4 regions of the Streptomyces sp. NBC_01260 genome follow, and region 4 is predicted to be linked to each of the others. Evidence: riboswitches for the same ligand, from Rfam matches in the RefSeq annotation. Region 4 holds a riboswitch; each other region holds the start of a gene.
What was found. A riboswitch is a leader RNA that binds a small molecule or an ion and turns the genes downstream of it on or off. The one in region 4 is predicted to bind S-adenosylmethionine.
Positions count from the first base shown of each region.

Region 1: another riboswitch for S-adenosylmethionine. It lies ahead of OG322_RS28360 (aminotransferase class V-fold PLP-dependent enzyme); the one in region 4 lies ahead of thrC (threonine synthase).
Region 2: another riboswitch for S-adenosylmethionine. It lies ahead of OG322_RS41800 (putative leader peptide); the one in region 4 lies ahead of thrC (threonine synthase).
Region 3: another riboswitch for S-adenosylmethionine. It lies ahead of OG322_RS03585 (hypothetical protein); the one in region 4 lies ahead of thrC (threonine synthase).

Region 1 is NZ_CP108464.1:6,358,115-6,366,009, reverse strand. It holds gene OG322_RS28385 (C40 family peptidase) at 1-168, opposite strand, end outside; gene OG322_RS28380 (NYN domain-containing protein) at 453-1,814, opposite strand; gene OG322_RS28375 (hypothetical protein) at 1,852-2,094, opposite strand; gene OG322_RS28370 (rhomboid family intramembrane serine protease) at 2,256-2,993, shown strand; gene OG322_RS28365 (Lrp/AsnC family transcriptional regulator) at 2,990-3,271, shown strand; gene OG322_RS28360 (aminotransferase class V-fold PLP-dependent enzyme) at 3,334-4,749, opposite strand; SAM riboswitch class IV at 4,922-5,039, opposite strand; gene trpD (anthranilate phosphoribosyltransferase) at 5,123-6,187, opposite strand; gene qcrB (cytochrome bc1 complex cytochrome b subunit) at 6,314-7,895, opposite strand, start outside.
Region 2 is NZ_CP108464.1:8,536,162-8,544,056, reverse strand. It holds gene OG322_RS38080 (GNAT family N-acetyltransferase) at 1-805, opposite strand, end outside; gene OG322_RS38075 (transporter substrate-binding domain-containing protein) at 900-1,925, opposite strand; gene OG322_RS38070 (amino acid ABC transporter ATP-binding protein) at 2,056-2,931, opposite strand; gene OG322_RS38065 (amino acid ABC transporter permease) at 2,928-3,932, opposite strand; SAM riboswitch class IV at 4,532-4,679, shown strand; gene OG322_RS41800 (putative leader peptide) at 4,657-4,782, shown strand; gene OG322_RS38060 (glutathione S-transferase C-terminal domain-containing protein) at 5,045-5,758, shown strand; gene OG322_RS38055 (ATP-binding cassette domain-containing protein) at 5,743-7,895, opposite strand, start outside.
Region 3 is NZ_CP108464.1:785,367-793,261, reverse strand. It holds gene OG322_RS03595 (hypothetical protein) at 1-271, opposite strand, end outside; gene OG322_RS03590 (phosphocholine-specific phospholipase C) at 594-2,660, shown strand; SAM riboswitch class IV at 2,824-2,933, shown strand; gene OG322_RS03585 (hypothetical protein) at 2,982-3,371, shown strand; gene OG322_RS03580 (hypothetical protein) at 3,362-3,541, opposite strand; gene OG322_RS03575 (cytochrome P450) at 3,646-4,941, shown strand; gene OG322_RS03570 (cytochrome P450 family protein) at 4,938-6,194, shown strand; gene OG322_RS03565 (LacI family DNA-binding transcriptional regulator) at 6,690-7,697, shown strand; gene OG322_RS03560 (glycoside hydrolase family 12 protein) at 7,762-7,895, opposite strand, start outside.
Region 4 is NZ_CP108464.1:3,623,866-3,631,760, forward strand. It holds gene groL (chaperonin GroEL) at 1-1,598, opposite strand, end outside; gene OG322_RS15950 (cold-shock protein) at 1,961-2,167, opposite strand; gene OG322_RS15955 (MoaD/ThiS family protein) at 2,600-2,878, opposite strand; gene thrC (threonine synthase) at 2,959-4,251, opposite strand; SAM riboswitch class I at 4,269-4,395, opposite strand; gene OG322_RS15965 (glucosyl-3-phosphoglycerate synthase) at 4,549-5,499, shown strand; gene OG322_RS15970 (alpha,alpha-trehalose-phosphate synthase (UDP-forming)) at 5,557-6,948, shown strand; gene otsB (trehalose-phosphatase) at 6,925-7,782, opposite strand; gene OG322_RS15980 (DUF3263 domain-containing protein) at 7,852-7,895, opposite strand, start outside.

The sequences.
Region 1 (7,895 bases), 2.7 Mb from region 4:
CTCCGCCTCGTGGTAGAGCTTGTCGACCTCCGCCTTGACCTCGCTCTTGGTCGGCTTGGGGTCGGCGTGAGCGGCCTGGGAGGTCAGGGCCACGGCCGCAGCGGCGGTCGCGGTGAGCACGGTCACACGGGTGCGGCTCGGGTTCTTGGGTCGACGGTGGGACGCCACGAAGGCGAGCTCCTTCTTCCTCGAGCCGCCTACCGGGCTGTGGGGGACATGAATCCCCGGCTCCGTGCAGATCACGGACTCGGCGGTTCCTTCACTGCCACCCCGGATGGGTGATCAACCGTGCGAAGGTTCGAGGCCCGACCATAGTGACCATCCTGTGATCAGTTCAAATCCTCGCAGGAAAAATCTCGTCACAGCGGGCACTTCTTTACCCGCACCACACTGCGTGTAGCGGTGAATTGACGGCCCGTTCCGTAATTTCCGACGAGCCGCAACAAGTCTCGCTAAACGCGCGAAAGCCGCTTCAGGAGCAAGAGGGACGCAACGGGCCTGGCCCCCGCCTTCGCCACTCCGTCGGCCACCTCGCGGTCGGTCGAGACCACCACGACGGGCCGCCCGGACGGTTCGGCGCGCGCGAGCTGCCGGATGAGCTCGTCCGCGGTGACCCCCGCCCTGCTGAACAGCACCCGCACCCCCCGGGGCGGCGCGAGCAGCACCGGAGCGGCCAGCTCGGCCCCGTCGAAGACGCAGGTCATCTCGGCGCCCGTCTGGGCGGCGAGCATCGACAGGCCGCCCAGCAGCCGCAGCCGCTGCTTCTCCAGCGGAAGCTGCGGATAGCCGGTCTTGGTGACGTTGTAGCCGTCCACGATGAGGTGCGCCTGCGGCAGCGCGAGGAGTTGGTCCAGCAGCGCCGGATCGGTGTCCGAAAGGGCTCTGGCGGCAATGTCCTTGGGTGACATCCGGCCCGGCTCGACGGCGTCGACGGTGTCCGCGGGGCGCATCGAGGACGGCGGCAGGGCCAGTTCGCGGCGCAGTCCGCCGGCCGCTTCGAGCACCGTGTCGAGCAGCAGCCGCAGCCGCATGTCCTCGACCGACCGCCCCTCGCGGGCGGCCCGGCGCCCCGCCTCGACGGACGCCTCCGCCTCGCCGAGCCGGGCCCGCAGCCTCCGGGTCTCGCTCTCCGCCGCCGAGACCTGGGCGGCCGCCTCGGCCCGTACGGCGTCGCTCTCGGCCCTGCCCTGGCGCAGCGCGGCCTCGCCGCGCTTCACCTCGTTGGCCGCGCTGCGCAGTTTGCGCTGGAGCGACTCGGCCTCCTTGCGGGCCGCGTCGAGGTCACTGCGGAGCCGTTCGGTCTCGCTCCTCGTCTGGGCGCGGGCCTGGGCGAGTTCCTCGCTCAGCCGTCCCAGTTCGCGCCGGATCTCGTCGTCGGCCCGCTCGGCGTCGGCCCGCTGCGCCTCCTCACCCGCGGCGGCGAGGAGCTTCACCCAGCCGGCCGGACGGAGCACATAGGCCGCGGCGGCCACATCGACGGGGTCGGCGGCGGCGGGCGGCGAGCCGGCCTCCAGGGCGGCACTCAGCTCCGGCTGGGTCTCCCTCAGCCGTTCGCCGATGCGCCGGCGGAACGCGGCGTCGCCCTCCAGGGCGGCCGCCATCGCGTTCCCGGCGAACTTGGCACGCCGGGTCGGCGTGAAGCGGGCGTACTGTCTGAGCTGGGCCGGGAGTTCGGTGACCGTGAGGCCGCCGAACGCGTCCGAGACCAGCGCGACGACCCGACGCCGTACACCTTCGGGCAGCGGGCGGTCGAGCACCTCCACGGCATCGTCGGCCGCATCGGCCGACGCGGCGCCGCCAGCGGGCTGCTCCACCATCCGTCACCTCAAACTGTATGTCCGCACGGCCCCGTCAGGAGTCGGCACCGGGCCTGTCGACTAGCTCGATCTGGTCCACCGCGTTGCACCAACGACAGCGCACCGACTCGATGGTCTCACTGACCACCTCGCGTTCCTCGACGCTCGACTCCCCGGCCAGGTCGAGATGGACGTATTCGACGACCTTGGAGGAGCGCGTCACGTCGAATCGCGTGAGGTTTCCGCAGAGCGTGCAGCGCCAGCGGGTCGCCTCGGTCGGCTGGGGAACCGTCGTCATCGTTGCGTCCTCTTTCGTCGGGCCTCGTGCTGCCACATAAGGATCTTCGCGGTGCGCCGTCGAACTGCGGATGTCCTGCCGTAACCCTACGGCCTCGCCGCATACCACCGGCACGGCGAGGCGGTCTGTCCTGTTCCCTCCAGTTGCGTCATGCTCTGTTCATGATCGATCGGCGGGCTGCGGCCGGCAGACTCCTGCGGGCGGCCACCTCGGGCGGGCCGCCGGTGACGTACGCCCTCATCGCCCTGTGCTGCGTGGTCTTCGCGATCAGCCCGCTCTCCGGGCTCAACCCGGTGTACGGCAGCGCGGACGCCCTGCTGTCCGCCCAGGCCGGGTACTTCGAGCGCTGGGGCGTGATCCCGAGCGAACTCTGGGACGGCTCCGCCCACGCCCTGCTCACGCCGCTGACCGCGCTCTTCGTGCACGGCAGCTGGCTGCATCTGCTCGGCAACATACTGTTCCTGTACGTGTTCGGAGCGATGGCCGAGGAGCGCATGGGCCACACCGAGTTCGCGTTCTTCTACCTCGGCTGCGGCTACCTCGCCCTGCTCGCCTACGCGGCCGCGCACGCCACGTCCGACGAGACGCTCGTCGGCGCGTCCGGGGCGATCTCGGCGGTACTGGGCGCCTTCCTCTACCTCTTCCCCAGGGCCCGGGTCACCAGCGTGTTCCCGTTCCTGCTCTTCCTGCCGCTGCGCTTCCCCGCCTGGATCGTGCTGATCTTCTGGTTCGTGCTGCAGTGGCTGGCCGCCAAGGGCGCCGGCAGCGGCCCCGGCGTGGCCTATCTCGCTCATGTGGTCGGCTTCGCCATCGGCTTCCTCTACGCCTGGGGGCGCTACCGGCGTGGCGCTAGAGTGAGATCTCCAGCCACGGCCACCGAGGGAGAAAGCCAGCCGTGATCACCGCGATCGTGCTCATCAAGACCAGTGTGGACCGGATTCCCGAGATCGCCGAGGCCGTCGCAGCGCTGGACAGCGTCAGCGAGGTCTTCTCGGTCACCGGTACGTACGACCTGATCGCCATGGTCCGGGTGGCCAAGCACGACGATCTGGCCGACGTCATCCCCGGCCGGATCAGCAAGATCCCCGGCGTCGAGGGGACCGACACCCACGTGGCGTTCCGTACGTACTCGCAGCACGACCTGGAGGCGGCCTTCGCCATCGGCCTGGACGCATAGGTACATACGTTCGGCCGGGTACGGACAGCTGTCCGTACCCGGCCGAACGCGTTCTGCGCCCCTCAGACCTGGGCGGTACCCCGGTCCGGGACGCAACGGCCGCCCTCGGTGCGGTACTTCCACTGGGCGCCCTCGCTCACCAGCTCCTTGACCGCCCGCACGAAGCGCTCGATGTGCTCGTCCGGCGTGCCGGCACCGAAGCTGACCCGGATCGCGTTGAGCGACCTCTCCCCCGGATCGGCCTCAGGCGCACCGCACTCGCCGACGTCCTGCGGGTCGCTGCCGAGCAGGGTGCGCACCAGCGGGTGGGCGCAGAACAGTCCGTCGCGCACCCCGATGCCGTACTCCGCGGAGAGCGCCGCGGCGAAGTGCGAGCTGTTCCAGCCCTCCACCACGAAGGAGATGACGCCGACCCGCGGGGCGTCGTCGCCGAACAACGAGAGCACCTTGACCGCGGGGACCTCGGCGAGTCCGGCACGGACCGCGGTGACGAGCTGCTGCTCCCGGGCGACCAGGCCCTCGAATCCGGCCTCGGTGAGCGCCTTGCAGGCGGAGGCGATGGAGTAGACGCCGATGACGTTGGGGGAACCTGCCTCGTGGCGGGCGGCGGTGGTGTGCCACTCGACGTCCACCCCGCCGCCGGCCCGCCGGGCCACCTTGCGGGAGGCGCCGCCGCCGGCCAGGTAGGGGTCGGCGTCGCGCAGCCAGTCGGAGCGGCCGGCCAGGACGCCCGAGCCGAACGGCGCGTACAGCTTGTGTCCGGAGAAGGCGACCCAGTCGACGTCCAGCTCGGCGATGTCGACGGGGTGGTGCGGGGCCAGCTGCGCGGCGTCCAGCACGATCCGCGCGCCGTGAGCGTGCGCGGCGGCGGCGAGCTCCTTGACCGGCCACAGCTCACCGGTGACATTGGAGGCGCCGGTGACGCAGACCAGCGCGGGACCAGTGGGGCCTCCCCTGCTCGAACGAAGCTGAGAGCTCGGGGAAGGATCGCGGTCGGCGAGTGCCCGCTCCAGCGCGGCGACGGCCTGGGCGGGGGTGCGCGGGGCGTTCAGGTAGGTCACGCGGGCGTCGCGCCAGGGCAGCAGCGACGCGTGGTGCTCGGTCTCGAAGACGAAGACCTGGCAGTCGGCGGGAACCGCCGCGGCCAGCAGGTTGAGCGAGTCGGTGGTCGACCGGGTGAAGACCACCTGATCGTCGGCGCGGCAGCCGAGGAACTCCGCGACGGTGACCCGGCTGCTCTCGAAGAGGTCCGTGGAGAGCTGCGAGAGGTATCCGGCGCCGCGGTGGACGCTGCCGTAGTACGGCGCGTACGCGGCGACGTCGTCCCACACCCGCTGCAGGGCCGGGGCGCTGGCGGCGTAGTCCAGCGCGGCGTACGTGACCTCACCGCCGGTCACCAGCGGAACCGTCACATCCTTCCCCAGAACGGGCAACGGGGCACAAATGGACTGGTCGGCGGCAGCGGTGAAGACAGACATGACGAACTCCCGTAACAGGCAGGCGAATTCCGCGTGCCCGCGGATACGCGGCAGCACGGAAGGAAGAAGAAGGGTGTGCGGAGGAGGGCCGAAAAGCCCTATCGCATTCGCTTGCTCACAGAGGCTCCCTGAGGACCAGGACCCCACGGGTGGACGTCTCACGACGTCGAGGGGTCCGCGCTTGCCGCAGACCTCGCTGCCTACGGCCTGGTCTTCACCCGGGGCACCCCGCCACGGACGGAGGGTTGCCGGACAGCGGGCCGGGGCCGTAGTCGCTGTCACTCATGACCTGCCCAGCATCTTGCCATACGTGGGTGAACGCGCAAGGCGCAGTCCAGATCATGGACTGCGCCCTGCTTCACATTCCCTGCGCTCAGGCGTTGCTGGCCCTGACCCATCTCTCCAGCGCCCGCCCGGCGGACCCGGAGTCGATGGACTCGGCGGCCTTCGCGATACCGGCGGCGAGCTGCTCGGTAAGCGTGCCCTCCCCCTGGTCCAGCGCGACCAGGGCCGCCGCCGCGTTGAGCAGGACGGCCTCCCGTACGGGACCGGTCTCGCCGGCCAGCAGCCGGCGGGCCACATCGGCGTTGTACGAGGCGTCGGCGCCGCGCAGCGCTTCCACCGGTACCAGCTCCAGGCCGACGTCGCGCGGGTCGAAGGCCTGCTCGCGCACGACGCCGTCCCGGGCCACCCAGACCCTGGAGGTCGCGGTGGTGGTCAGCTCGTCCAGGCCGTCGTCGCCGCGGAAGACCAGCGCGGAGTTGCCGCGTTCGGCGAGCACGCCCGCGACGATGGGTGCCATCCGCAGGTCGGCGACCCCGATGGCCTGGGAGCGCACCTGGGCCGGATTGGTGAGCGGACCGAGAATGTTGAAGGTGGTCGGGGCGCCCAGCTCCGCCCGGGCCTTCGCCGCGTACCGCAGGGCGGGGTGGAACTTCACCGCGAAGCAGAAGGTGATGCCCGCCTCCTCGGCCACCTCGACGACGCGCTGCGGGGGCAGATCCAGATTGACGCCGAGCTTGCCCAGTACGTCGGAGGAGCCGCTGGCCGAGGAGGAGGCGCGGTTGCCGTGCTTGACGACCTTGGCCCCGGCCCCCGCCACGACGATCGCGGACATGGTGGAGATGTTGACCGTCTTGGCCATGTCGCCACCGGTGCCGACGATGTCGACCGTACGGCCGGGCACGTGAATCGTGGTGGCGTGCTCGTACATCGCACGGACCAGACCGGTGACCTCCGTGACGGTCTCGCCCTTGGCGCGCAGGGCCACCGCGAAGCCGGCGATCTGCACGTCGGTCGCCTCACCGCTCATGATGCGGTCCATCGCCCACGCGGTGTCGTCGGCGCTCAGGTCCTCGCCGCGCAGCAGCGGGGTCAGCACGCCGGGCCAGGTACGAGCCGCCACGCTGTCGCCGCCGACCGGGGTCACAACGTTCATGGTCCGCTCCTGGGGTCCACAGCCGATAAAGGGATGTGACCACCCTATCGAGCGCGGGGGACAGCGAAGAGCCCCGTCCATCGTATGGATGGGCGGGGCTCCTGCTGTGGCGATCAGTTCAGGTGATCAGTGGTGGCCGTGGCCGCTGTTGATCTCCTTGTACTCCTCGGCAGAGGGCTTGGCGATCTGGTTGTCCTCGCCGTACAGGCTCTGGCTGAGCCTGGCCCGCACCTTGTGGACCAGGGACACCTTGCGCTCGACACCGTTCTCGTCGACCGTCGGGCCGATCTCGAGCGGCTTGTACTGCTCGTGCGCGGTGAGCGTGTGCAGCGCCGCGGGTGAGAGCGGCTCGTGGACCTCGACGAACTCACCGTGCGGCAGGCGCTTGATGAGCCCGGACTCGCGCCCGTGCAGCACCTTCTCCTTGTCCCGGCGCTGAAGGCCGAGGCAGATCCGCCGGGTGGCGATGAACGCGATGACCGGGCCCACGAAGATGAAGATCCGGACGAACCACGAGATGGCGTTCAGCGACAGGTGGAAGTGCGTGGCCCACAGGTCGTTGCCGCCGCCGATGAAGACGATGATGTACTCGGTGATCCAGGCCACGCCGAAGGCCGTACGGGTGGGAGCGTTGCGCGGGCGGTCCAGAATGTGGTGCTCGCGCTTGTCCCCGGTGATCCAGGACTCGATGAACGGGTAGACCGCGATGATCGCGAGCACCAGTCCGAAGGCCATCAGCGGGATGAACACACCCAGGACGAGCGTGTGACCCCAGAGGTTGATCTCCCAGCCGGGCATCACTCGGATCAGACCCTCGGCGAAGCCCATGTACCAGTCGGGCTGGGCGCCGGTGGACACCTGGTCCGGGCGGTACGGGCCGATGGCCCAGATCGGGTTGATCGAGGCGATGGCCGCCATGACGGCGATGACGCCGAAGACCAGGAAGAAGAATCCTCCGGCCTTCGCCATGTACACCGGGAGCAGCGGCATGCCGACGACGTTCTTGTTGGTCCGGCCGGGACCCGCGAACTGCGTGTGCTTGTGGTAGAAGACCAGGATCAGGTGTGCCACCAGCAGGCCCATCATGATGCCGGGCAGCAGCAGGATGTGGATCGAGTAGAACCGGGCGACGATGTCGCCACCGGGGAACTCCCCGCCGAACAGGAACATCGAGATGTACGTGCCGACGACCGGCGTGGCCAGGATCGCGCCCTGGGTGAAGCGGACACCCGTACCCGAGAGCAGGTCGTCCGGGAGCGAGTAGCCGGTGAAGCCGGTGAACATACCGAGCACGAACAGCAGGAAGCCGAACAGCCAGTTGATCTCACGCGGCTTGCGGAACGCGCCCGTGAAGAAGACACGCATCATGTGCACGAACATGCCGGCCAGGAAGATCAGCGCGGCCCAGTGGTGGATCTGCCGGACCAGCAGACCACCGCGGACGTCGAAGCTGATGTCCAGCGTCGAGGCGTAGGCCTCGGACATCCGGATGCCCTGCATGGGCTCGTACGGGCCGTGGTAGACGACCTCGTTCATGCTCGGGTGGAAGAACAGCGTCAGATACACACCCGTGAGGATGATGATGATGAAGCTGTAGAGGCAGATCTCGCCCAGCATGAAGGACCAGTGGTCCGGGAAGATCTTGCGCATGTTGGCCTTGGCCAGGGAGTAGATCCCGAGCCGGCCGTCCGCCCAGTCGGCCATCTTC
Region 2 (7,895 bases), 4.9 Mb from region 4:
CTTCCGGCTGTCCGGCTTCCTGTTCCCGCGATCCCCGTACTTCCGGCTGCCGGGCTCCTGGTTCTCCAGGTCCGCGTGTCTCCGGCTGCCCGCCCGGCGCGCGCACGAGCAGGAACCGCGTGCGGCGGCGCAGGGTGAAGCCGATCGACTCGTAGAGCCGGATCGCGTGGGTGTTGCTCGCGGCCGCGTGGAGGAAGGGGGTGTCCCCGCGCTCCCTGATGCCCGCCGCGACCGCGCGGACCAGCCGGGTGGCCAGACCCCGGCCGCGGTGGTCCGGGTGGGTGCAGACGGCGCTGATCTCCGTCCAGCCCGGCGGGTGCAGGCGTTCACCGGCCAGGGCGATCAGCCGTCCGCGGTCCCGGATGCCCAGGTAGCTGCCCAGTTCGATGGTGCGGGGCAGGAAGGGTCCCGGCCGGGTGAGGGCGACCAGGTCGAGGATCTCGGGTACGTCGGCGGGTCCTAGCCGTTCCGCTTCGGGGGCAGGTTCGGCGTAGAGCGCCGTACCGACCAGCTGGACGCCGTCGCCGCTGCGCTCGATCGTCCAGCCCTCGGGCACCCCCCGGGCTCCGGAGACCGGGGTGGCGGTGCCGGGTCCGACCAGTGCGGCCAGATCGCCCCAGGCTCGGGGGTCGGCCGGGTCGGCGAGGGCGCTGAACGGGGAGACGTCCGTGGGGTATCGGGCGGCCCGGCCCAGGCGCTCGGCGAGGTCGGCGTGCGGACCGCTCAGCGCGGCCCAGGCGGCGTTGTCCAGGATGTGCGGTTCCGTCGGGCTCGGGGGCGGGGCGTGATGGACGCTGGTGGACATGGCGGTGCGGGGTCTCCGTATCCGGGAGGTGGCCGGCTCGGCGCCGCCTCATGACGGCGCGGTCGCTCGGCGGACGCGTGGGCGTGGACGTGGGTCAGGCGTTGTCGAGCGGCAGTCCGGGCGGGTCGACCCGGGAAGCGGGGACGGCCTCGTTGGAGAGGTTCCAGGCGGCGAGCCACTTGGCGTACTGGCCGTTCTTGATCAGGTGGTTGATCGCGTCGGCGACGGGCTTCGCCAGTCCGCTGCCCTTCTTCGCCGTGGCGGCGATGAGCCCCTGGAGCGTCGCACCCGCGCCGGAGAACTTGCCCGCGTTACGCGTCGGTGAGGGGGTCTTCGCGGTCTGGGTGATGTGGTAGGCGATTCCGGGGTTGGGGCCGAAGGAGATGTCGATCTTGCCGCTGGACAGGGCCAGGGCCAGGGCGTTGTTGTCCTGGTAGTACTTGACGGTGAGCTTCTCGCCCTCCTTCGCCAGTTTCGCCTTCCACTCCAGCAGGATTCGCTCCTGGTTGGTGCCGGCGCTGACGGCGACGGTCCTGCCGGCCAGGTTGCGGTAGTCACCGTCGAAATTCCAGGTGCTCTTCTTCAGCGCCTCGAAGGCGAGGTTGTCCTCCCGGTAGGAGGCGAACTCGTACTTCTTCTTGCGCTCCTCGGTGTCGGTGACATTCGACAGGGCCACGTCGACCTTGCCGCTGTCGATGCCGACGAACATGTTCTCCCAGGTCGAGTTCTTCAGCTCCGGCTTGAGCCCGAGGACCGCGGCGACCAGCCGGCCGAGGTCGGGTTCGGCGCCGGTGAGGGTCTTCTGGTCCTGGCCCACGTACGCCAGCGGCGGGAACCCGGCCGGCAGCGCGCCCACGCCGAGCACCAACGTGCCCCTCTCGGCGATCGGCTTGGGAAGTCCGGCGCTGATCGACTTCACCTCGGGCACCTTGAGTTCGGTCTCCTTGGCGGCGCCGTTGGAGAGCGCGCCGACGGTGACCGTTCCGGCCGGCGCGCTGTCGGTCCTGGTCGCGGCGTCGCCCGTGCCGCCGCACGCGGCGAGCCCGGCGGCGAGAGAGGCGACGGACGCGGCGGCCGTGACGCCGCGGAGGAATCTGCTGCGGAGACTGAGGGTGCGCATGGTGGCTGTCCTTGTCGGGTGCGGTGAGGGTGTACGGGACGGGAGTGCGGGGTGGGAGTGCGGGCGGGGCCCGGCGGCGCGGGGCGCGGGGTCACGCCGTGGAGCGACAGGCGGGCGCCCGGAGGTGGGATCAGAGCACCTTGCTCAGGAAGTCCCTGGTCCGCTCGTGCCGCGGGTGGTCCAGCACCTGCTCGGGCGGACCCTGTTCGACGATCCGGCCGGCGTCCATGAAGACGACCCGGTCGGCGACCTCGCGGGCGAACCCGATCTCGTGCGTGACGACCAGGAGGGTGGTGCCGCTGCCTGCCAGATCCTTGATCACGGCCAGCACCTCGCCGACCAGTTCGGGGTCGAGCGCGGACGTCGGCTCGTCGAAGAGGATGACCCCGGGCCGCAGGGCGAGGGCGCGGGCGATGGCCACGCGCTGCTGCTGCCCGCCGGACAACTGCCGCGGGTAGGCTGCGGCCTTGTCCGCGAGCCCCACGCGGGCGAGGAGGCCGCGGGCCTGTTCGCGTGCCTCGGCTCCGGTCAGCTTTCCGGTCGCCACCGGAGCCGCGGCCACGTTGTCCAGCACGGTCAGGTGCGGGAAGAGATTGAAGTTCTGGAAGACGAACCCGATCCGGCTGCGCTGCGCCAGGATGGCCCGTTCGCTCAGCTCCTTGAGGCGCCCGCGATGCCTGCGTACGCCGATCAGCTCGCCGTTCAGGCTGACATGGCCGATCTCGGGCTTCTCCAGGTGGTTGATCACACGCAGGAGCGTGGACTTGCCGGAGCCGGACGGTCCGAGGACGACCGCGACCTCGCCGGGCCGCACGGCCAACGCCACGCCTTCCAGGACGCGTTGGGAGCCGTACCACTTGTGCACATCGTGCACCTCGACCGCGGCGGGGCGTGTCGCGAGGGTCTTTACGATCTCCGCCGCCGTTCCCGTCCCGGACGCCCCAGTCGTGCCGGCCGCGCCGGTCTTCTCGATCGCCCCGGCCTCTTCGGTCGCCCTGGCGGTCATATCGCCGTCTCCTTCCGGACCCGAGCCCGTAGATCGCCGAGACCGGTCCACAGCTTCTGCCGCGGCGTCGGCGGCAGGGTGCGCAGCGCGCCCCGCGCGTAGTACCGCTCGACGTAGAACTGGATGACGGACACGACGCTGGTGAGGATCAGGTACCAGGCGGTGGCCACCAGCAGCAGCGGCACAATGTCGCCGGGGTAGGTGCTGCCCATGCTCTGCACGGAGCCGAACAGGTCGAGCAGCGAGACGTAGAAGACCAGCGAGGTGCCCTTGATCAGGCCGATCAGCTGGTTGACGTAGTTCGGGGTGATGGAGCGCAGGGCCTGCGGAAAGACGATCTTCGCGAACTGGTACCGCCTCGGGAGGCCGAGGGCGGAGGCCGCCTCGTGCTGGCCCTGATCGACCGAGAGGATGCCGCCGCGGACCACTTCGGAGGCGTACGCCGCCTCATTGAGGCTCAGGCCGATGACGGCTACGGCCATGTCGGTGGCGAGGCGGGACTCGTCGAAGGTGAAGAACGCCGGGCCGAACGGCACTCCGACGCTCAGTGTGCGGTAGAGCGCGCTGAAGTTGTAGAGGAACAGCAGGACCACGATCAGCGGCACCGATCGGAACAGCCAGGTGTAGACCCAGCTGACCGCGCGCAGCACCGGGCTCGGGGAGAGTCTGGCCAGTGCCAGCAGTACGCCACCGAGCAGCCCCAACGCGGCGCTGTACACGGTGACTTCGAGGGTGATGAGCAAGCCTTCGAGGATCGTGGGCCGCAGGAACCAGTACTGGAACCGGTCCCACTGGTAGAAGGGGTTGGTCGCCAGGCCGTGGACGGTCTGGGCGACCAGCACGAGCACGACGGCCGTGACGATCCAGCGGCCGGGACGCAGCAGCGGAAGGACCCGCTGCGCCGTCAGGGGCTTCGGCGCTGAGGGTGGGCCGGGGCGGGTGACCGCCTCGGGGGGCGGCGCTGATCCCGAGGACACAGCGACGCCAGGAGATTCACTCACGGAGGGCTCCAGCGGATGCGGACAGCCCGGACCGCGGCCGGCAGCGACGCCGCGCCGATCAGGGACGAATCGGCGGGACGCGGCGAGCGGCGCGGAACGGGGGCCGGGCGGGGAGAGGGCGCACCGCGACAGCGGTGGACGTCAAGGACTCGGAAAGCTGAGGCTCAGAAGAGCGGAGAGCCGGGAGGCCAGAGGCTCAGAAGGCCGTCAGCCTTAACAGGAAACGCGACAAACGGCCGTACACAGTGCGCTGTTGACGCGCTGCAGGTCGACGGAGCGGTCCGCGCACAGCAGGACGCGGCCGCGGGACCGCCAGGCAGCCATCCCCTCAGCTGCGTGCATCGCTCTCACCGTCACCATTCCGCCCCGCGGGGCCTCACGTCTGCCGAACGTCCACCGGTCCGGTCCGAACCCGGGCACCCCACCGCGTACGAGGGTTGCCGACTGCCGCACCAGAGAATTTCCTGACGCTCATCACCGGTCCGCGCCGCAAGTTAGGCATGGCCCCCGAGGGAATGTCAACGCCGGTGACCACCAGGCGAGACGGCCCGTCCGGCCTTCTTGACGGCGTCACGTGGGGCACCGAAACTGACATGGACGGTCACGATTGTCAGCGCTTCCTGTGCGGGTTTCGCCCTGCTCAGGCAGTTCATCGGCCCCGGCCCGCTGGCAGGCAACCCTTCCACCGCGACGGGGTGCCCCGGGTGACGACCGGGTCCTGCCGGTGCGGCGGGGCAAGCGTGGTCTCGCGTCTCGCGAGCCCCGAAGTCGGGACCGGTGGGAATTGCCCAGGAACGGCTTGACGAGGCGTCTGCACATCGATCTGCAGCGGGTCTCCAGCGCTTACTAGCCCGGCATTCCCGGACGCGTACCGGCCCGCCCGTTCCATCCGGACCGGTACGAAAGCGCAGTCGGTCGACATCCGGCCGCTGGTGCCCACGAGGCGGCGGCGGCGGCTTCCTCGTTCCCGCAGGGATTCCCACAGTGATTCCCATAGGAGAGTCATGCCCGAGACAGCTTCTCGCAGTTCCAGCACAGACAACTCAGCTACGTGCGAACCCATTTCACCCGGGGCGATCGCGTTCGCCCCACGCCTTCGCCCCACGGCCGCGGTGCGGTCCTCCCGCATCCACAGCCGTATCGGCGTCGGCCTGGCCGGCGGCTTCTACCCGGCACCGCACCGCTACGAGCTTTTCCTGTCGTCGAGTTGTCCGCGCTCTCTCCGCATCTCGATCACCCTCGGTCTGCTCGGCCTCAAGGACTCGGTCGCCACCACACTCCTGGGACACCCCGCCGAGACACCCGATGCGTACGCCTCGCTGCGCAGCGCGTACGAGGCCACGATGCACCACTACGACGGAGCGCTGACGGCGCCCGCCCTGTGCGACCGGTGGAGCGGACGCATCGTCAGCAACCACACCCCCGACATCCTCCGCGACCTCGCGGGCCTGCTGTCCGGCCACGACGAGGCCTGCCCCTCCTCCCTGCGCCCGCCGGGCCTCGCCGCGGACATCGAAGCCCTCCGCGACCTGCTGGACCGCGACGTCACCCCGGCCGCCGGGCCCTCGGAGCGTTCGGCGGCGCTGGACCTGCTGAATCACCACCTCGCCCTGCGGCCCTACGTGCTGGGCGAGGAGCTGACCGCTGCGGATGTGGACCTGTGGGTGGCGCTCGTCCATCTCGGCCCGGCCGGCACCCTTGGCGGCCACCCCCGGCTCCGGGACTACGTGAGGCGCCTCGGCGACCACCCCGCCTTCCCGGACACACCGGGCAGGACGGCGGCAGCCGAGGGCCTCGGTCAGGGCCTTCCTCAGGCGCCGACGTAGGCCGCGAGGTGCTCGCCGGTGAGGGTGGAGCGGTCCGCGACGAGGTCGGCCGGGGTGCCCTCGAAGACGAGGCTGCCGCCGTCGTGGCCGGCGCCGGGGCCGAGGTCGATGATCCAGTCGGCGTGCGCCATGACCGCCTGGTGGTGCTCGATCACGATGACCGACTTGCCGGAGTCCACGAGCCGGTCGAGCAGGCCGAGCAGTTGCTCGACGTCGGCGAGGTGGAGGCCGGTGGTCGGTTCGTCGAGGACGTAGGTGCCGCCCTTCTCGCCCATGTGCGTGGCCAGCTTGAGCCGTTGCCGCTCGCCGCCGGACAGGGTGGTGAGCGGCTGGCCGAGGCTGAGGTAGCCGAGCCCTACGTCGGCGAGCCTACCGAGGACGCGGTGCGCGGCCGGAGTGTGCGCCTCGCCCTGGCCGAAGAACTCCTCGGCCTCGCTCACCGACATCGCGAGCACCTCGCTGATGTCGCGGCCACCGAGGTGGTATTCGAGCACCGAGGCCTGGAACCGCTTCCCCTCGCACTCCTCGCAGACGGTGGCGACGCCCGCCATCATCGCAAGGTCGGTGTAGATGACGCCGGCGCCGTTGCAACCGGGGCAGGCGCCCTCGGAGTTGGCGCTGAACAGCGCGGGCTTCACGTCGTTGGCCTTCGCGAACGCCTTACGGATCGGGTCGAGCAGTCCGGTGTACGTCGCGGGGTTGCTCCGTCGTGAGCCGCGGATCGCACCCTGGTCGATCGACACCACCCCGTCCAGGCCCGAGACCGAGCCGTGGATCAGCGAGCTCTTGCCGGAACCGGCGACTCCGGTGACGACGGCGAGGACACCGAGCGGAATGTCGACGTCCACGTCACGCAGGTTGTTCGCCTTCGCGCCGCGGATCTCCAGCGCGCCGGTGGGCTTGCGCAGCGTGTCCTTGAGGGTGGCCCGGTCGTCGAAATGGTGGCCGGTGACGGTGCCCGCGGCCCGCAGCCCCTCGACGGTGCCCTCGTAGCAGACGGTCCCGCCCGCCGTCCCGGCGCCGGGGCCGAGGTCGACGACATGGTCGGCGATCGCGATCGTCTCCGGCTTGTGCTCCACGACGAGCACCGTGTTGCCCTTGTCCCGCAGGCGCAACAGCAGATTGTTCATCCGCTGGATGTCGTGGGGGTGCAGACCCGCGGTGGGCTCGTCGAAGACGTAGGTGGTGTCGGTGAGTGAGGAACCGAGATGACGGATCATCTTGACGCGCTGCGCCTCGCCGCCCGACAGCGTGCCCGCCGGCCGGTCGAGCGCGAGGTAGCCGAGGCCGATCTCCACGAACGAGTCGAGGGTCTGCCGCAGCGCGGTGAGCAGGGGCGCCACCGAGGGTTCGTCGAGGTCGCGGACCCAGGCGGCCAGGTCGCTGGTCTGCATCGCGCAGGCGTCGGCGATACTGATCCGCCTGATCTTCGAGGACCGGGCCCCCTCGCTGAGCCGGGTGCCCTCGCACTCGGGGCAGGTGGCGAAGGTGACCGCCCGCTCCACGAACGCCCGGATGTGCGGTTGCAGCGCTTCCTTGTCCTTGGACAGGAACGACTTCTGGATCTTGGGGATCAGGCCCTCGTAGGTGAGGTTCACACCCTCGACCTTGACCTTGGTCGGCTCCCGGTAGAGGAAGTCCTGCATCTCCTTCTTGGTGTACTTGCGGATCGGCTTGTCCGGGTCGAGCAGGCCCGATTCGGCGTAGACCCGGACGGTCCAGAAGCTGTCGGACTTCCAGCCGGGAATGGTGAAGGCGCCCTCGGCGAGTGACTTGGAGTCGTCGTAGAGCTGGGTGAGGTCGATGTCGGAGACGTTGCCCCGGCCCTCGCAGCGCGTACACATGCCGCCCGTACGGTCGAAGGTCGCTTTCACCGTCTTCTTGGCGCCGCGCTCGACGGTGATGGCACCGCTCGCCCGGACCGAGGGGACGTTGAAGGCGTACGCGCTGGGCGGGCCGATGTGCGGCTTCCCGAGCCGGCTGAACAGGATCCGCAGCATCGCGTTGGCGTCGGTGGCCGTGCCGACCGTGGAGCGCGGATCGGCGCCCAGCCTCTGCTGGTCGACGATGATCGCGGTCGTCAGCCCGTCCAGGACGTCCACCTCGGGCCGTGTCAGCGTCGGCATGAAACCCTGCA
Region 3 (7,895 bases), 2.8 Mb from region 4:
TGAACGCGTCACTGCGCACCGCTTCGGTCGCGGACAGTGGTGCCCCGGTGACCCGGCCTCCGCTGGCGGCCTCGATGGCCTCCGTGAACGTCCGATAACAACGCTCGCTGCCGGACGTCGCGTTCACTGTGCAGTGCGGGGCGCCACCGTCACCAGTCAGTGGTCCGGCCGTGTCCCGGACGGCTGCGCCGGCCGACGGAGCGACGGCGGCGGCCGAAAGCAGCAGCGCCGCGGTCAGGATGCCGGAGGTACGTACGGATCTTGCACGCATAGGCAACATCGCTTTCCTTGGGGTCAGTTGGCTCCCCGCGTCTTTCCGGGATCGCTCACGGCAAACCGGCCCGGTCGCGCTCTCTTTCGCCGACATGTCGACCTCGCAGTCCAGTTCCGGCTCGCAGCATTCATGCGTACCCGGACGCGGCGGCGGATGCCACGGTCCGGACTGCGAACGGGAGCCCCCGCCTTCCCGCCGCCGAGTGTTCGGCCGAATGCCACCGTGTGCACACTGCACGGGTCTTCCGCCGGCCCGCCGGTTCTGGAACACTCCAGTCGCTTTCGCCCTTATGTTTCCTCACCCCACAGAGGCCCCTCTCATGGAAGAACTCAACCGTCGCCGACTCCTGCAACTCGCCGGGGGAACGGTCGCCTTCACCGCGTTGTCGAGCAGCATCGCCCGGGCCGCGTCACTGCCCGCGAAGGGCCGTACGGGCACGCTCCAGGACGTCGAGCACATCGTCGTGCTGATGCAGGAGAATCGTTCCTTCGATCACTATTTCGGCACCATGAAGGGTGTGCGCGGCTACGGTGACCCGCGTCCGGTCACGCTGCCCAGCGGGAAGCCGGTCTGGCATCAGAAGGACTTCCTCGGACGGGAGGTGCTGCCGTTCCGGCCGCCCGCCGACGATCTCGGGCTGCAGTTCCTCCAGGACCTGAACCACGACTGGGCCGGTGGTCACTGGGCTCTCAACAAGGGCAAGTACGACCAGTGGGTGCCTGCCAAGACCGCTACGACGATGGCCCACCTCACCCGTGAGGACATTCCGTTCCACTACGCGCTCGCCGACGCGTTCACCGTCTGCGACGCGTACCACTGCTCGTTCCTCGGCTCGACCGACCCGAACCGTTACTACCTGTGGAGCGGGTACACCGGCAACGACGGCACCGGCGGCGGTCCCGTGCTCGGCAACGACGAGGCGGGGTACGGCTGGAAGACCTACCCCGAGCGGCTGGAGGAGGCCGGGGTGTCGTGGAAGGTCTACCAGGACATCGGCGACGGGCTCGACGCCGCCGGCTCCTGGGGGTGGATCAACGACGCCTACCGGGGGACCTACGGCGACAACTCGCTTCTCTACTTCAACAGTTATCGCAATGCCAAGCCCGGAGAACCCCTCTTCGACAAGGCGCGCACCGGAACCGACGTCAAGAACGGTGACGGGCTCCTCGACGATCTGAAGGCCGACGTCCGGGCCGGGACGCTCCCCAAGATCTCGTGGATCGTCTCGCCAGAGGCCTACAGCGAGCACCCCAACTGGCCCGCCAATTACGGAGCCTGGTACATCTCGCAGGTGCTGGACGCGCTGACCTCCAACCCCGAGGTCTGGGGCCGTACCGCCCTGTTCATCACGTACGACGAGAACGACGGATTCTTCGACCACGTCGTGCCGCCGTTCGTACCGTCCGGGGCCGCGCAGGGGCTGTCCACCGTGGACACCTCCGCCGATCACTTTCCCGGCGACATCCGGTACTTGGCCGGTCCGTACGGGCTCGGCCAGCGTGTGCCCATGACGGTCGTGTCCCCGTGGAGCACCGGCGGTTTCTCGTGCTCGGAGGTCTTCGACCACACTTCCGTCATCCGCTTCATGGAAGAGCGCTTCGGCGTGCACGAGCCCAACATCTCGCCCTGGCGGCGCGCCGTCTGCGGCGATCTCACCTCGGCCTTCGACTTCCGCCGCAAGGACACCGCACCCGTCTCGCTGCCCTCCACGGACGGATACGCGCCGCCGGACGGCAACCGGCACCCCGACTACGTACCGGCGCCGCCGGCCTCCGGCAGCGTGCCGAAGCAGGAGCCCGGCTCGCGGCGCACCCGGCCACTGCGGTACGCGCCCCTCGTGGACGGGGTGGCCGACCCGGCCTCCGGGAAGTATCAGCTCACCTTCAGCGGCGGCGACGCGGCCGGGGCGCAGTTCCTGGTGACGTCCGCGAATCGCGGCGACGGGCCCTGGACCTACACCACCGAGGCGGGCAAGTCGCTCTCCGACCGTTGGAACACGGCCTACTCCAAGGAAGTGACCGACCTCACCGTGCACGGTCCGAACGGGTTCCTGCGCGCCTTCCGGGGGCCCGGCAAGGCGGCAGGACCGGAGGTGACGGCACGTCATAACGCCACGAACGGAGGGCTCGACCTGACTCTCACCCATGCCGGCACGGGCACTGTCCAGCTGACCGTGCGCAACGCGGATGCCTACGGCGGCGGGGCGCAGACATTCAAGGTGCGTGCGGGCACGACCGTGAAGCACGCCGTTGACCTGCGGGGAAGCAAGCGCTGGTACGACATCACGGTGGTCTCGGACGCGGACGCCACGTTCCTGCGGCGGTTCGCCGGGCACATCGAGACGGGCGAGGCCGGCACGAGCGACCCCGGGCTCGTCACCGGCTGACCGACCGGCCCGTGCCGCGGCACCGGCTGATCGAGCCGTCATCGCAAGGACAGGGGTGCATGGGGACCGGGTCCGGCCCTGTCCCCATGCACCCCTGACTATCCGTCGGCTGTGCGGCGCCGCCCGTCGGGGCGTACCGCCCCAATGCGTTAGGGTTTTGACGGGTCATGAGCTCCAGCGCGCAGCCCCGGCTGGCTGGACGGCACCCCGCTCCGCTGCGGGTGCTCCGGGTGACGACCTGCCCCGTGCGCGAGGTGCGGGGAACAGCGGACCGTGGTGCAGGCGCTCGGGGTCCCTCATCCCCGGAAGGCGGGACTCACCATGCTGCGTCACCTCACCGGCTCGGTGCGGAGCGACGGTTGCGAGCGCTACGCCGCAGGCCATCAGGTGCACTGGATCCATGCCAAGAAGTGCCGGCAGGAGCCGGGGCAGGCCGTCGAGATACTGCTGACCGCCGGTGACGTCCGGGACGACGGGTGGGTCGAACTGCGTGCCGCGTTCGACTACGCGGGCGGCCTTCCAGAGGTGTGGACGCACGCTCCGGACCTGCTGAGGGAGGCGCTCGCCGGTCACCGCGGACGCGTGTACTGGCTGTCCCGGTGGCATGCGCTGAAGCTCGTGAACGGCGACGACCAGGTCGCCGGACTCGTCAACGTGGCCCTCGTCAGCGGGGAGTTGTGCGGCGCCGCGGCAGGCTCCAGTCAGCCGTAGCCGTAGCCGTAGCCGTAGCCGTAGCCGTAGCCGTAGCCGTAGCCGTAGCCGTAGCCGTAGCCGGGGCGAGGGCGACGCGTGGTCGGGCGCGGGGTGGTCGGGGGCGGTACTTCGAGATGTTGGTCAATTGTGTGGAGATGTCCGCTCGGGGCTTCGTTCGGGCTGCACATTTGATCGCAGTTGACCGCTGTGGCGTCACATAAAATCCTTATAGTGGGCGTGCGTTGATCGCATGATCGTGACGCGTGAAGCTTCCGCCACAGAAGTCAGGACGATGACGCGCCCCTCCTCCGCAGAGCCCGAGCCCACCTTGCCCCCTCCGGAGTGCCCCGCGCACGCGGCGCCGGGGGCCGTGCCGCTCAGCGGGCCCGCGTTCCAGACCGAGCCGCATGCCGTCTATCGCGCCATGCGGCGTGATCACGGGCCGGTCGCCCCGGTGGAACTGCTGGGCGGATTCCCCGCCTGGCTGGTGATCGGGTACCGCGAACTGCATCAAGTCACCAGCGACGGCGAGCTCTTCCCGCGTGATGTCGGCCTGTGGAACCAGTGGAAGAACATCCCCGAGGACTGGCCGCTGCTGCCCATGGTCGGGCGGCCCCTGCCGTCCATCTACTTCAGTGCGGGTGACGAACACCGGCGGCACGCCCGGATGGTCGGGCCCGCCCTCGAAGGAGCCGACCCTTTCCAGATCCGCAGCCACTGCGAGCAGTTGGCCGACCGGCTGATCGACGCCGTGTGCAGCCGGGGCACCGCCGACCTCGTCGCCGACTTCTGCGAGCCCCTTCCCGTACTCGTCCTCGCGCGGCTGGTCGGATTCCCCGATGACGAAGGCGCCGACATCGCCCAGGTGCTGAAGGACCTGGCCGACGGCGGTCCGGGGGCGCAGGAGGCTCATCTGCGTTTCGGGGAGCACATGCGGCGGCTGGTCGCCGCCAAGCGCGCCGAGCCCGGGGACGATGTGACCTCCCGGATGCTCGCCTTCCCCGAGGCCTTCACCGACGAGGAGTACATGCTCGACCTGATGGCCATCACGGCCGCCGGGCACCTCACCACCGCCGACTGGATCAGCAACTCGCTGCGGCTGATGCTCACCGAGGCCGAGTTCGCCGACTCGATGGCAGGTGGGCGGCGCAGCGTGGCCGAGGCCATGAACGAGGTGCTCTGGCAGGACACGCCGACGCAGATCCTCGCCGGACGCTGGGCCTCCCGGGACACCCAGCTCGGCGGGCAGCGGATCAGGGCGGGGGACATGCTGCTGCTCGGGCTCGGCGCCGCCAACACCGATCCGCTCATCCGGCAGAACCTGTCCGGCGGCGGTGCCTCGGCCCAAGGGGGCAACGGCGCGCATCTCGCCTTCAGCCACGGCGAGTACCGGTGCCCCTTCCCCGCTCAGGAGATCGCCGAGACCATCGCCCGTACCGGTATCGAGGTGCTGCTCGACCGGTTGCCCGACCTCGACCTCCGGGTCGCCGTCGCGGACCTCGTACGGCGGCCTTCCGCGTTTCTGCGCGGGACCACCTCGCTCCCCGTTCGGTTCACCCCCGTTCGTACGACAGGAGACCCCTCGTGAACTGCCCTCACGCCGCCGCGCACACAGCTGCCCCGGGCGGCGGGACCGTCGTCATCGACCCCATGGTCCAGGACCTGGACGGTGAGACGACGAGGCTGCGCGACGCCGGGCGGCTCGCCCGGATCGAGCTGCTCGGCGTGCCCGCCTGGACCGTCACCCGGCATGCCGACGCCCGTCAGCTCCTGGTCGACCCGCGGCTGGTGAAGGACATCGACGCCTGGGGGCTGTGGCAGAGCGGAGAGGTGACACATGCGTGGCCCCTGATCGGGATGATCGATGCCGGGCGGTCCATGTTCACCGTGGACGGCGCCGAGCACCGGCGGCTGCGGACCAAGACCTCCCAGGCGCTCACGCCTCGCCGGCTGGAGGCCATCAGGCCCGACATCGAGAAGTTCACCGGGGAACTGCTGGACGCCCTCGCCGAAGGCGGCAGGGACGGGGCCGTCGTCGACCTCAAGTCGGTGTTCGCACAGCCGCTGCCGATGCGGGTCGTCGGCATGCTGATGGGCGTGGACCCCGCCGAGAACGCCATGCTGACCAGGCAGTACAAGGCCTTCTTCTCGATGCTCACCCCGCAGGACGAACGGCTCGCCCTGCTGGCCGAGTTGGACGTCTTCTACGCCGGGCTCGTGCGAGAGAAGGCCGCACGGCCCACTGATGACCTGACCTCCGCGCTGATCCTTGCCGAAGAGGGCGGCGAGCCCCTCACCGAGGAAGAGGTGGTGGGCAATCTCAAGGCGATGGTCGCGGCCGGCCACGAGACCACCATCGGGCTCATCCTCAATGCCGTACGAGCCCTGCTGGCCCACCCGGAACAGTTGCGGATGGTCCTCGACGGAGAGGTCTCCTGGGAGAGCGTGATCGAGGAGACGCTGCGGTGGGACACCCCGACCACTCATCTGCTGATGCGGTTCGCCGCCGAGGACATCCAGGTCGGTGACGACGTCATCGCCAAGGGCGAGGGCGTCGTCATCTCGTACCGGGCGATCGGCCGGGACTTCGAGCAGCACGGCGCCGACGCGGACGCGTTCGACATCACCCGCCCCACCCCCATCCGGCACATGACCTTCGGCCACGGTCCGCACATCTGCCCCGGGGCGGGGCTCTCCCGGGTCGAGGCGGGGATAGCCCTGCCTGCCCTCTTCGCACGGTTCCCCGGACTGCGCCTCGCGGTGCCGGACGCGGATATCCGCAAGCTTCCGGTGATGACCCAGAACGACATGGAAGCCTTTCCCGTCCTGCTCAACGCCTGAATCCGAATCGGCCGGCCGCGCGGGCAGGGGAGTGCCCGCACCACCCGCGGAAGGACCCTCGCGGTCCTCCCCGCCGCACTTCTCCCGGCGTTCGCGCCCGGGCCGGGGGCGGGTTCGGCGAGCGGTGACCGGTCGCAGCTCAGCGATGCCCGGGCGGCCGGGCAGGAGACCGCCGGCCGGCTGGGCGCATGGGCCCTCGCGGCCACCTGAGCGGCCAGCGCGCCGGTCCCGCTGATGTCCCGAGCCGGCTGTCCGGCATATCGTGGCGGTAGCCGTACGGGCGCCGCTGATGGCCTGCGGCGGCAGGGGACACTGAGTCGAAGCGCTTCGACTGTTCTATGGACACGCTGTGCGTGCAGGTCTAGGCTCGAACCATTCGTGCATGTCACAGCCAAATACTGAGAAGTCGAAGCGCTTCGCCATATCTGGCCGAAACTGCCGATGCAGGCCGGTATGCGTGCCGGTGTCCGACGTCGTTCTGTGATGGAGAGCTGAATGGTCACCCTTGCCGAGGTCGCACAGCACGCCGGAGTCTCCGCGAGCACGGTGAGCTACGTCCTCAGTGGGAAGCGGTCCATCTCGGTACCCACCCGGGAGCGGGTGGAACAGAGCATCAAGCAGCTCGGCTACCACCCCAACGCGGGTGCGCGGGCGCTCGCCAGCAGCCGGTCGAACATCATCGCGCTCATGGTGCCGCTGCGTACCGACATGTACGTCCCCGTGATGATGGAGATCGCCATCGCGGTCGCCACCACGGCCCGCACCCATGGTTACGACGTCCTGCTGCTGACCGGTGAGGAGGGTCCTGCCGCGGTGCGCCGGATCGCCGGCAGCTCGCTCGCCGACGCCATGATCCTGATGGACGTCGAGCTGCACGACGAGCGGCTGCCGCTGCTGCGCGAGACCGACCGTGCGGCCGTGCTCATCGGACTGCCCGCCGACACCGACGGACTCACCTGCGTGGACCTCGACTTCGAGGCGACCGGGGCGCTCTGTGTGGAGCACCTCGCCGGCCTCGGGCACCGTGAGGTCGCGGTGATCGGCGAGGCGGCCGCGGTGTACGAGCGGCACACCGGTTTCGCCGAGCGGACCGTCGACGGGGTGCGGGCCAAGGCGCGGGAGGCCGGAGTGCGGGTCCTGCACCGGCCCTGCGAGGGCGGCTATCCGGCGATGGCCCAGACCCTCTCGCGGATATTCGACGAGCGCCCCGGCACCACCGGCTTCATCGTGCAGAACGAGTCGGCGGTGGAGCCGCTGCTCAATCTCCTGCGGCAGCAGGGCCGCGCCGTGCCCGAGGACGTGTCCGTGGTCGCGATCTGCCCCGAGCAGGTGGCCGCCCAGGCGTCGGTGCGGCTGACCTCCGTGGCCATCCCCGCGCAGGAGATGGGGCGCCGCTCGGTCGAACAGGTCGTCGCCAAGCTCTCCGGCCGAGGGACGGACGAAGTGGAGCTGCTGGCACCGGAGTTGACGGTACGGGAGAGCACCGGCCCCGCCCCGAGGTGACATCCGACGGCAGTGCGCACGCGAGCCGGCCCCCGTGCGGGGGCCGGCTCCTGGTGCGTACGGCTCAGCTCGCGGAGACACCGAATCCGTTCGTCGTGAAGTTCAGGCCGCCCGGCGACGAGGTGATCTCGTAGCCGAACTGGACGTCGCCGATGGTCTCGTTGCCCCACCAGCCCTTGGTGTCCTTGATCCACTTCA
Region 4 (7,895 bases):
ATACCGCCCGGAGCGGCCGCGGAGGCCTTCTCCGGCTTGTCGGCGATGACGGCCTCGGTGGTGAGGAAGAGCGCGGCGATGGACGCGGCGTTCTGCAGGGCGGAGCGCGTGACCTTCGCCGGGTCGAGAATGCCCTCGGCGATCATGTCGACGTACTCGCCGGTCGCGGCGTTGAGGCCGTGACCGATCGGCAGGTTGCGCACCTTCTCGACGACGACTCCACCCTCAAGACCACCGTTGACGGCGATCTGCTTGAGCGGGGCCTCCAGCGCCAGCTTGACGGCGTTGGCGCCGGTCGCCTCGTCACCCGAGAGCTCCAGCTTCTCGAAGACGGCCGAGGCCTGGAGCAGAGCCACGCCACCACCGGCGACGATGCCCTCCTCGACGGCGGCCTTGGCGTTGCGCACCGCGTCCTCGATGCGGTGCTTGCGCTCCTTGAGCTCGACCTCGGTCGCGGCACCGGCCTTGATGACGGCCACGCCGCCGGCCAGCTTCGCGAGGCGCTCCTGGAGCTTCTCGCGGTCGTAGTCCGAGTCGGAGTTCTCGATCTCGGCACGGATCTGGTTGACGCGACCCTGAACCTGGTCGCTGTCACCGGCGCCGTCGACGATCGTCGTCTCGTCCTTGGTGATGACGACCTTGCGGGCACGGCCGAGCAGGTCGAGACCGGCGTTCTCCAGCTTGAGGCCGACCTCCTCGGAGATGACGGTGCCACCGGTGAGGATGGCGATGTCGCCGAGCATGGCCTTGCGGCGGTCACCGAAGCCCGGAGCCTTGACGGCGACGGACTTGAAGGTGCCACGGATCTTGTTGACGACCAGGGTCGACAGGGCCTCGCCCTCGACGTCCTCGGCGATGATCAGCAGCGGCTTGCCGGACTGCATGACCTTCTCGAGCAGCGGAAGGAGGTCCTTCACGTTGCTGATCTTCGAGTTCACGATCAGGATGTACGGGTCGTCCAGGGACGACTCCATGCGCTCCATGTCCGTGGCGAAGTACGCCGAGATGTAGCCCTTGTCGAAGCGCATACCCTCGGTGAGCTCGAGCTCCAGACCGAAGGTCTGGGACTCCTCGACGGTGATGACGCCTTCCTTGCCGACCTTGTCCATGGCCTCGGCGATGAGCTCGCCGATCTGGGTGTCAGCGGCGGAGATGGAGGCGGTCGAAGCGATCTGCTCCTTGGTCTCCACGTCCTTGGCCTGCTCCAGGAGGGCGGCGGAGACGGCCTCGACGGCCTTCTCGATGCCCCGCTTGAGAGCCATCGGGTTCGCACCCGCGGCCACGTTGCGAAGGCCCTCGCGGACGAGCGCCTGAGCGAGAACGGTGGCGGTGGTCGTACCGTCGCCGGCGACGTCGTCCGTCTTCTTGGCGACCTCCTTGACCAGCTCCGCACCGATCTTCTCGTACGGGTCCTCCAGCTCGATCTCCTTGGCGATGGAAACACCATCGTTGGTGATCGTGGGGGCGCCCCACTTCTTCTCAAGGACGACGTTGCGGCCCTTGGGGCCGAGGGTGACCTTGACGGCGTCGGCGAGCTGGTTCATGCCGCGCTCAAGACCGCGCCGGGCCTCCTCGTCGAACGCGATGATCTTGGCCATATGAAGTGGTCCTCCCGGACAGGGGTGGATTTCTCCGGACCGAGTGGCGCCCGCGACGGACGGCCTGCCGCCTGCCGGTTCCTTGCCCCGACAGACCTGCGGGCCTCACCGGCCCGGTCCAAGTTTCTGTCACTCTCACCCGGAGAGTGCTAAGCCCAATGATTAGCACTCGACCCCGTCGAGTGCAAGCGCCGAAGGCTCCTTGAGGGGTGGCGGTCGGGCGACGGGCGGGCGCAAGCGCCCCCTCCGGAGTGCGGACAACCGGACAGGGGGCCGAGGGGGCCCGGACGCGCGGAGGGCCCGTACCCCAGGGGTACGGGCCCTCCGTGCGTGAGTAGTGTCGTTGGCCGACCGTGCCGAGCTCAGCCGACAGCGAGCTTGACCATGTCCGCCTGCGGCCCCTTCTGGCCCTGCGAGATTTCGAATTCAACTCGCTGACCCTCTTCGAGGGTGCGGTATCCGTCCATCTGGATCGCGCTGTAGTGGACGAAAACATCCGCACCACCGTCGACCGCGATGAAGCCGTACCCCTTCTCCGCGTTGAACCACTTGACGGTGCCCTGAGCCATGCCCAACTCCCCTATTACTGGCCCTTGCACAGGACCGCACTTCGCGGGCCCGGGTCAGAACCCACCCCCCGACAGGAGAGGGTGCGTGCGCCGGAACGCGTCGACCGCGGCCGAATGTATCTGCCCAACTGCCCTCTGCAACAGGTCAATCGGACGAGAATTCTGGGCAGCGCCGATCGCCCGAACATGAGTAACTCATGAGATTCCAGGGCAAGTCGGGCCAGACAAAGGCGACTTATGGCGCAAGAAGTTCAGGTACTTTGGCTGCATCTTGTCGTGGCCGGGCGCATTCTCATATGCGGGGGGCACGGGCAGCGGAGGGGACTTCCCACACTCTACCGCGCTCAACCATGCAGAATTGCCCCCTCCGCTTCTCTCGCGGAGGGGGCAATTCCGGTGACGCGGTGAAGTGGGAACGCTCGGGTCCCGGGGTCAGCAACCGCCCGCGACGGCCGGGATGATCGAGATGCCGGCGCCGTCCGGGGTGACCGCTTCCAGGCCGCCCTCGAAGCGCACGTCGTCGTCGTTGACGTACACGTTCACGAAGCGGCGGAGCTTGCCCTGGTCGTCCAGGACGCGGGCGGCGATGCCCGGGTGGTTCCGCTCCAGGGAATCGATGACCTGGGAGAGGGTCGCGCCCTCGGCCGGGACCTCGGCCTGGCCGCCCGTGTAGGTGCGGAGGATGGTGGGGATACGGACCTTGACGCTCATGGTGGGTGCCCTTCCTGGAGTCACGGGTGGCCGGAGGCTGCGGCAGCCTCTCAGCCGGTGCCGAGTCAGCTGGTGCCGAGTCAGCTGGTGCCGAGGCCGGCGGCGCGGAAGGCGTCCAGGCTCGGCCGGATCGTCGCCGTCGCCTGCGAGGTGGCGGCCACCGCGTCCAGCGTCTTGAGGCCGTCACCGGTGTTCAGGACGACGGTGGTGAGCGACGGGTCGAGCAGACCCGCCTCGATCAGCTTCTTCGTCACGCCGACCGTCACCCCGCCGGCGGTCTCGGCGAAGATGCCCTCGGTGCGCGCCAGCAGCTTGATCGCGTCGACGACCTGCTCGTCGTTGACGTCCTCGACGGCGCCGCCGGTGCGGCGGGCGATGTCCAGGACGTACGGGCCGTCGGCCGGGTTGCCGATCGCCAGGGACTTGGCGATCGTGTTCGGCTTCTGCGGCCGCACGACGTCGTGTCCGGCCTTGAAGGCGGTGGAGACCGGGGAGCAGCCCTCGGCCTGGGCACCGAAGATCTTGTACGGCTTGTCCTCGACCAGACCGAGCTTGATCAGCTCCTGGAGGCCCTTGTCGATCTTCGTGAGCTGCGAGCCGGACGCGATCGGGATGACGATCTGGTCGGGCAGCCGCCAGCCGAGCTGCTCGCAGATCTCGTACGCGAGCGTCTTGGAACCCTCGCCGTAGTACGGGCGCAGGTTGACGTTGACGAAGCCCCAGCCCTCGCCGAGCGGGTCGCCGATGAGCTCCGAGCAGAAGCGGTTGACGTCGTCGTAGTTGCCCTCGATGCCGACCAGCTCACCGCCGTACACCGCGGCCATGACGACCTTGCCCTGCTCCAGGTCGTGCGGGATGAACACGCAGGACCGCAGGCCCGCGCGGGCGGCGGCGGCGCCCACCGCACCGGCGAGGTTGCCGGTGGAGGAGCAGGAGAGCGTGGTGAAACCGAAGGCGCGGGCGGCCTCGACGGCGATCGCGACGACGCGGTCCTTGAAGGAGTGCGTCGGGTTGCCGGAGTCGTCCTTGACGTACAGGCCGCCGGTGACGCCCAGTTCACGGGCGAGGTTGTCGGCCTTGACCAGCTTGGTGAAGCCGGGGTTGATGTTGGGCTTGTCCGCGACATCGGCGGGGACCGGCAGCAGCGGCGCGTACCGCCAGATGTTGTCGGGTCCGGCCTCGATGCGCTTCTTCAGCTCGTCCGGGGAGCCGCTCGGCAGGTCGTACGCCACTTCGAGCGGCCCGAAACAGCTCGCACAGGCGAAAAGGGGTCCGAGCTCGAATCGCTCTCCGCACTCGCGGCAGGAAAGCGCCGCGGCGGGACCAAGGTCCACAGAGGATTCGGTGTTTGCTGCAACAGTCTGAACAGCCATGATGGCGAGGCCCTTTCTCCTCATCTTCCTCGTGACGCATTTCGCCACAAGACGGAATTGGCACCGTCCCCACCTGACCTCGCGGTCGGCGGGATGGTTGCCGGGACTTCAACGGGCCGTTCCCTCTGTCCCTCTGGATGAGCGCTGTGGCACTGGACCATGGATCCAGGCGTTTATCAGCGGATGGACCCCGGCATGCCACGGCCATCTGCGTTGTTCAAGACTGTAACCGAAGCACCGGACTGTTGAGATAGTCGTCCGAACCGCGAGATGGATCACATACAGGGAGTATCGACCGTGCTGGAAGAGGTCGAAGGCTGGCTGACCAGGCGTTCCTGGTCCTGTGCCGACCGCCCGCTGGAGCAGCTCCTGGCCGCCGGGGACGGCGGCCCGCACCGCGGGAGCGTGAGTGTCGTCCTGCCCGCGCTCAACGAGGCGGCGACGGTCGGGGACATCGTCCGGGTGATCCGGCGCGAGCTCATGGAGAAGGTCCGGCTGGTCGACGAACTCGTGGTGATCGACTCCGGCTCCACGGACGCCACCGCCGAGGTCGCCCGCCGGGCGGGCGCCCGGGTGATCCGCCGGGACGCGATCCTGCCCCGCATCCCGGCCGTCCCCGGCAAGGGCGAGGTGCTCTGGCGGTCGCTGCTGGTGACCGGCGGTGACATCGTCTGCTTCATCGACGCGGACCTGAAGGACTTCTCGGCCGACTTCGTCTCCGGCATCGTCGGCCCGCTGCTGACCGACCCCTCGGTGCAGTTCGTCAAGGCGATGTACGACCGCCCCCTCGGGGACACCGCAGGCCAGGGCGGCCGGGTCACCGAACTGGTGGCACGGCCGCTGCTCAATCTGCACTGGCCGCAGCTGGCCGGCTTCGTCCAGCCGCTGGGCGGCGAGTACGCCGTACGCCGCTCCCTGCTCGAACAGCTGCCGTTCCCGGTCGGTTACGGAGTGGAGCTGGGGCTGCTCGTCGACGCCCTGCACACGGTCGGCCTGGACGCGCTCGGACAGGTCGACGTCGGCGTCAGGAAGCACCGCCACCAGGACGGCCAGGCACTCGGCCGGATGGCGGCGGCCATCTACCGGACCGCTCAGCTCCGGCTCTCCCGGGGCCATCTGGTCCGCCCCTCGCTGACCCAGTTCGAGCGCGGCGAGCGCGGTTTCGTCCCGCACACCTATCCGGTGGACACCGAGGAGCGGCCGCCGATGCGCGAGATCGAGGAGTACGTCTCACGCCGCGCGGCATGACCGGAGCGCGGACGCACGCACGTTTGGACGGTTCGGGATCGGGCTAGGTTCCGCAGCATGGTCTCCGAGCACGCCCCTCAGCACGCCGCCCAGGTACTCGTCGCGTCCAACCGCGGTCCGGTCTCGTACGCGCTCCACGAGGACGGCTCGCTCGACGCGAAACGGGGCGGGGGCGGTCTCGTCTCCGGGCTGAGCGCGGTGGACGACAAGATGTGGGTCTGCGCCGCACTCGGTGACGGCGACCGCGAGGCGGTCCGCCGCGGGGTCGGGGAGCCGGGCGTACGGATGCTCGACATCGACGCGGACGTGCACGCCGACGCGTACAACGGCATCGCGAACTCGGTGCTCTGGTTCGTCCATCACCTGCTCTACCAGACCCCGGTGGAACCCGTCTTCGACGCGGAGTTCCGCCGCCAGTGGGCCTCCTTCGAGGCCTACAACCGGGCCTTCGCCGAAGCGCTCGCCGAGGAGGCGGGCGAGGGCGCGGCGGTCCTGGTGCAGGACTACCACCTGGTGCTGGTGCCCGGAATGCTCCGCGAACTCCGCCCCGACCTGCGGATCGGCCACTTCTCGCACACCCCGTGGGCGCCCGTCGACTACTTCCGGATGCTGCCCGACGACATCGCCGAGCAGGTGCTGCGCGGCATCCTCGGCGCCGACCGGGCGGCCTTCCTGACCCGCCGCTGGGCGGACGCCTTCATCGGCTGCTGCACGGAGATCCTCGGCGGCACCGGCCACACCCGCATCGGCGTGCACGGGCTCGGCGCCGACGCGGACTTCCTGCTCCGCCGCGCGCACGAGGCGGACGTGGACGACCGGATGGCGGCGCTGCGCGAACAGGTGGGCCCCGGCCGGAAGACGATCGTGCGGGTGGACCGTACGGAGCTGTCCAAGAACATCGTCCGCGGGATGCTCGCCTACCGGGCCCTGCTCGACGAGCGGCCCGAGTGGCGCGGCCGGGTCGTCCACGTCGCGTTCGCCTACCCCTCGCGGCAGGACCTCGCGGTGTACCGGGAGTACACGGCCGAGGTGCAGCGCGTCGCCGACGACATCAACGCGGCGCACGGGACGGCGGACTGGACCCCGGTCGTACTCCACGTCAAGGACGACTTCGCGCGCTCGCTGGCGGCGTACCGGCTGGCCGACGTGGCGCTCGTCAACCCCATCCGGGACGGGATGAACCTGGTCGCCAAGGAGGTCCCGGTCGTCTCCGACCACGGCTGCGCGCTGGTGCTGTCGCGGGAGGCGGGGGCGCACGAGGAGCTGGGCGACGACGCGGTCACGGTGAATCCGTACGACGTGTCGGCCACCGCCGACGCGCTGCACGAGGCGCTGACGATGGAGGACGACGAGCGCGCGGAACGCACGGAGCGGCTGGCCGCGGCGGCCACCGCGCTGCCGCCGCAGCAGTGGTTCCTGGACCAGCTAGAGGCGCTGCGCCAGGGCTGACAGGAATTCGACGACGGCTCCCGGTCCCGGCAGCAACAGGTCGGCGCGCTGAGCCAGTTCGGGCACCTCCGCCTCACCGCTGCAGATCAGCAGGCCGGGGGTGCCGTCGGGGCCCTCGGCGCGGAGCTTCTCCACGGCGGCGTAGGCGGCCAGGTCGCCCAGGTCGTCGCCCGCGTACAGCACGGACTCGGCGCCCACCTCGCGCACGTACCGCGTGAGGGCGACGCCCTTGTCCATGCCCGAGGGGCGCAACTCCAGTACCAGGCGACCCGGTTCGACGATCAGTCCGTGCCGGGCGGCGAGCTCGCCGAGGGGGCCGCGCAGCGCCTCGAAGGCGGCCTGCGGGTCCCTGGCGCGGCGGGTGTGGACGGCGAGCGCCTGCCCCTTCTCCTCTATCCAGGTACCGCGCCAGGAGTCGAACGCATCGAGTACGCCGGGAAGTTCGGCCCGTACGGCGGCGACGCCGGGGTGCGGGGCGGGGGCGCGGACGGTGCCGGAGGCGGCGTCCCAGCGTTCGGCGCCGTAGTGGCCGAGGACGACGAGGTGGTCCAGTCCCGCCACCCCGGCGAAGCCTCCGTAGCGGACCGCGACACCGGCCGGCCGGCCGGTGATCACGGCGATCGACGCGACCTGGGGAGCGAGTGCGGCGAGCGCCTCGACGGTGCCGGGGTGGGCACGGGCCTGCTCGGGGTCCGGGACGATGTCGGCGAGGGTGCCGTCGAAATCGAGCGCGATGACGGCGCGGTCGGGGCGGGCGAGGAGGGCGGCGAGGCCCTCCCGGCCGGCGGGGGTCGTCGGGGTCGGCAGGGATGGGGTGTGCGGGTGGCTGCCCATGCCCCGAGCCTATAGCCGGTAAGGCGCGACCGGGGCTCCGCCGCGAGCCCCGAGCCGGGGCCCCGGTCCTCAGCGGCGTCCCCGCCGCGCCTCCCGCACGCGCCGGAGCCGGT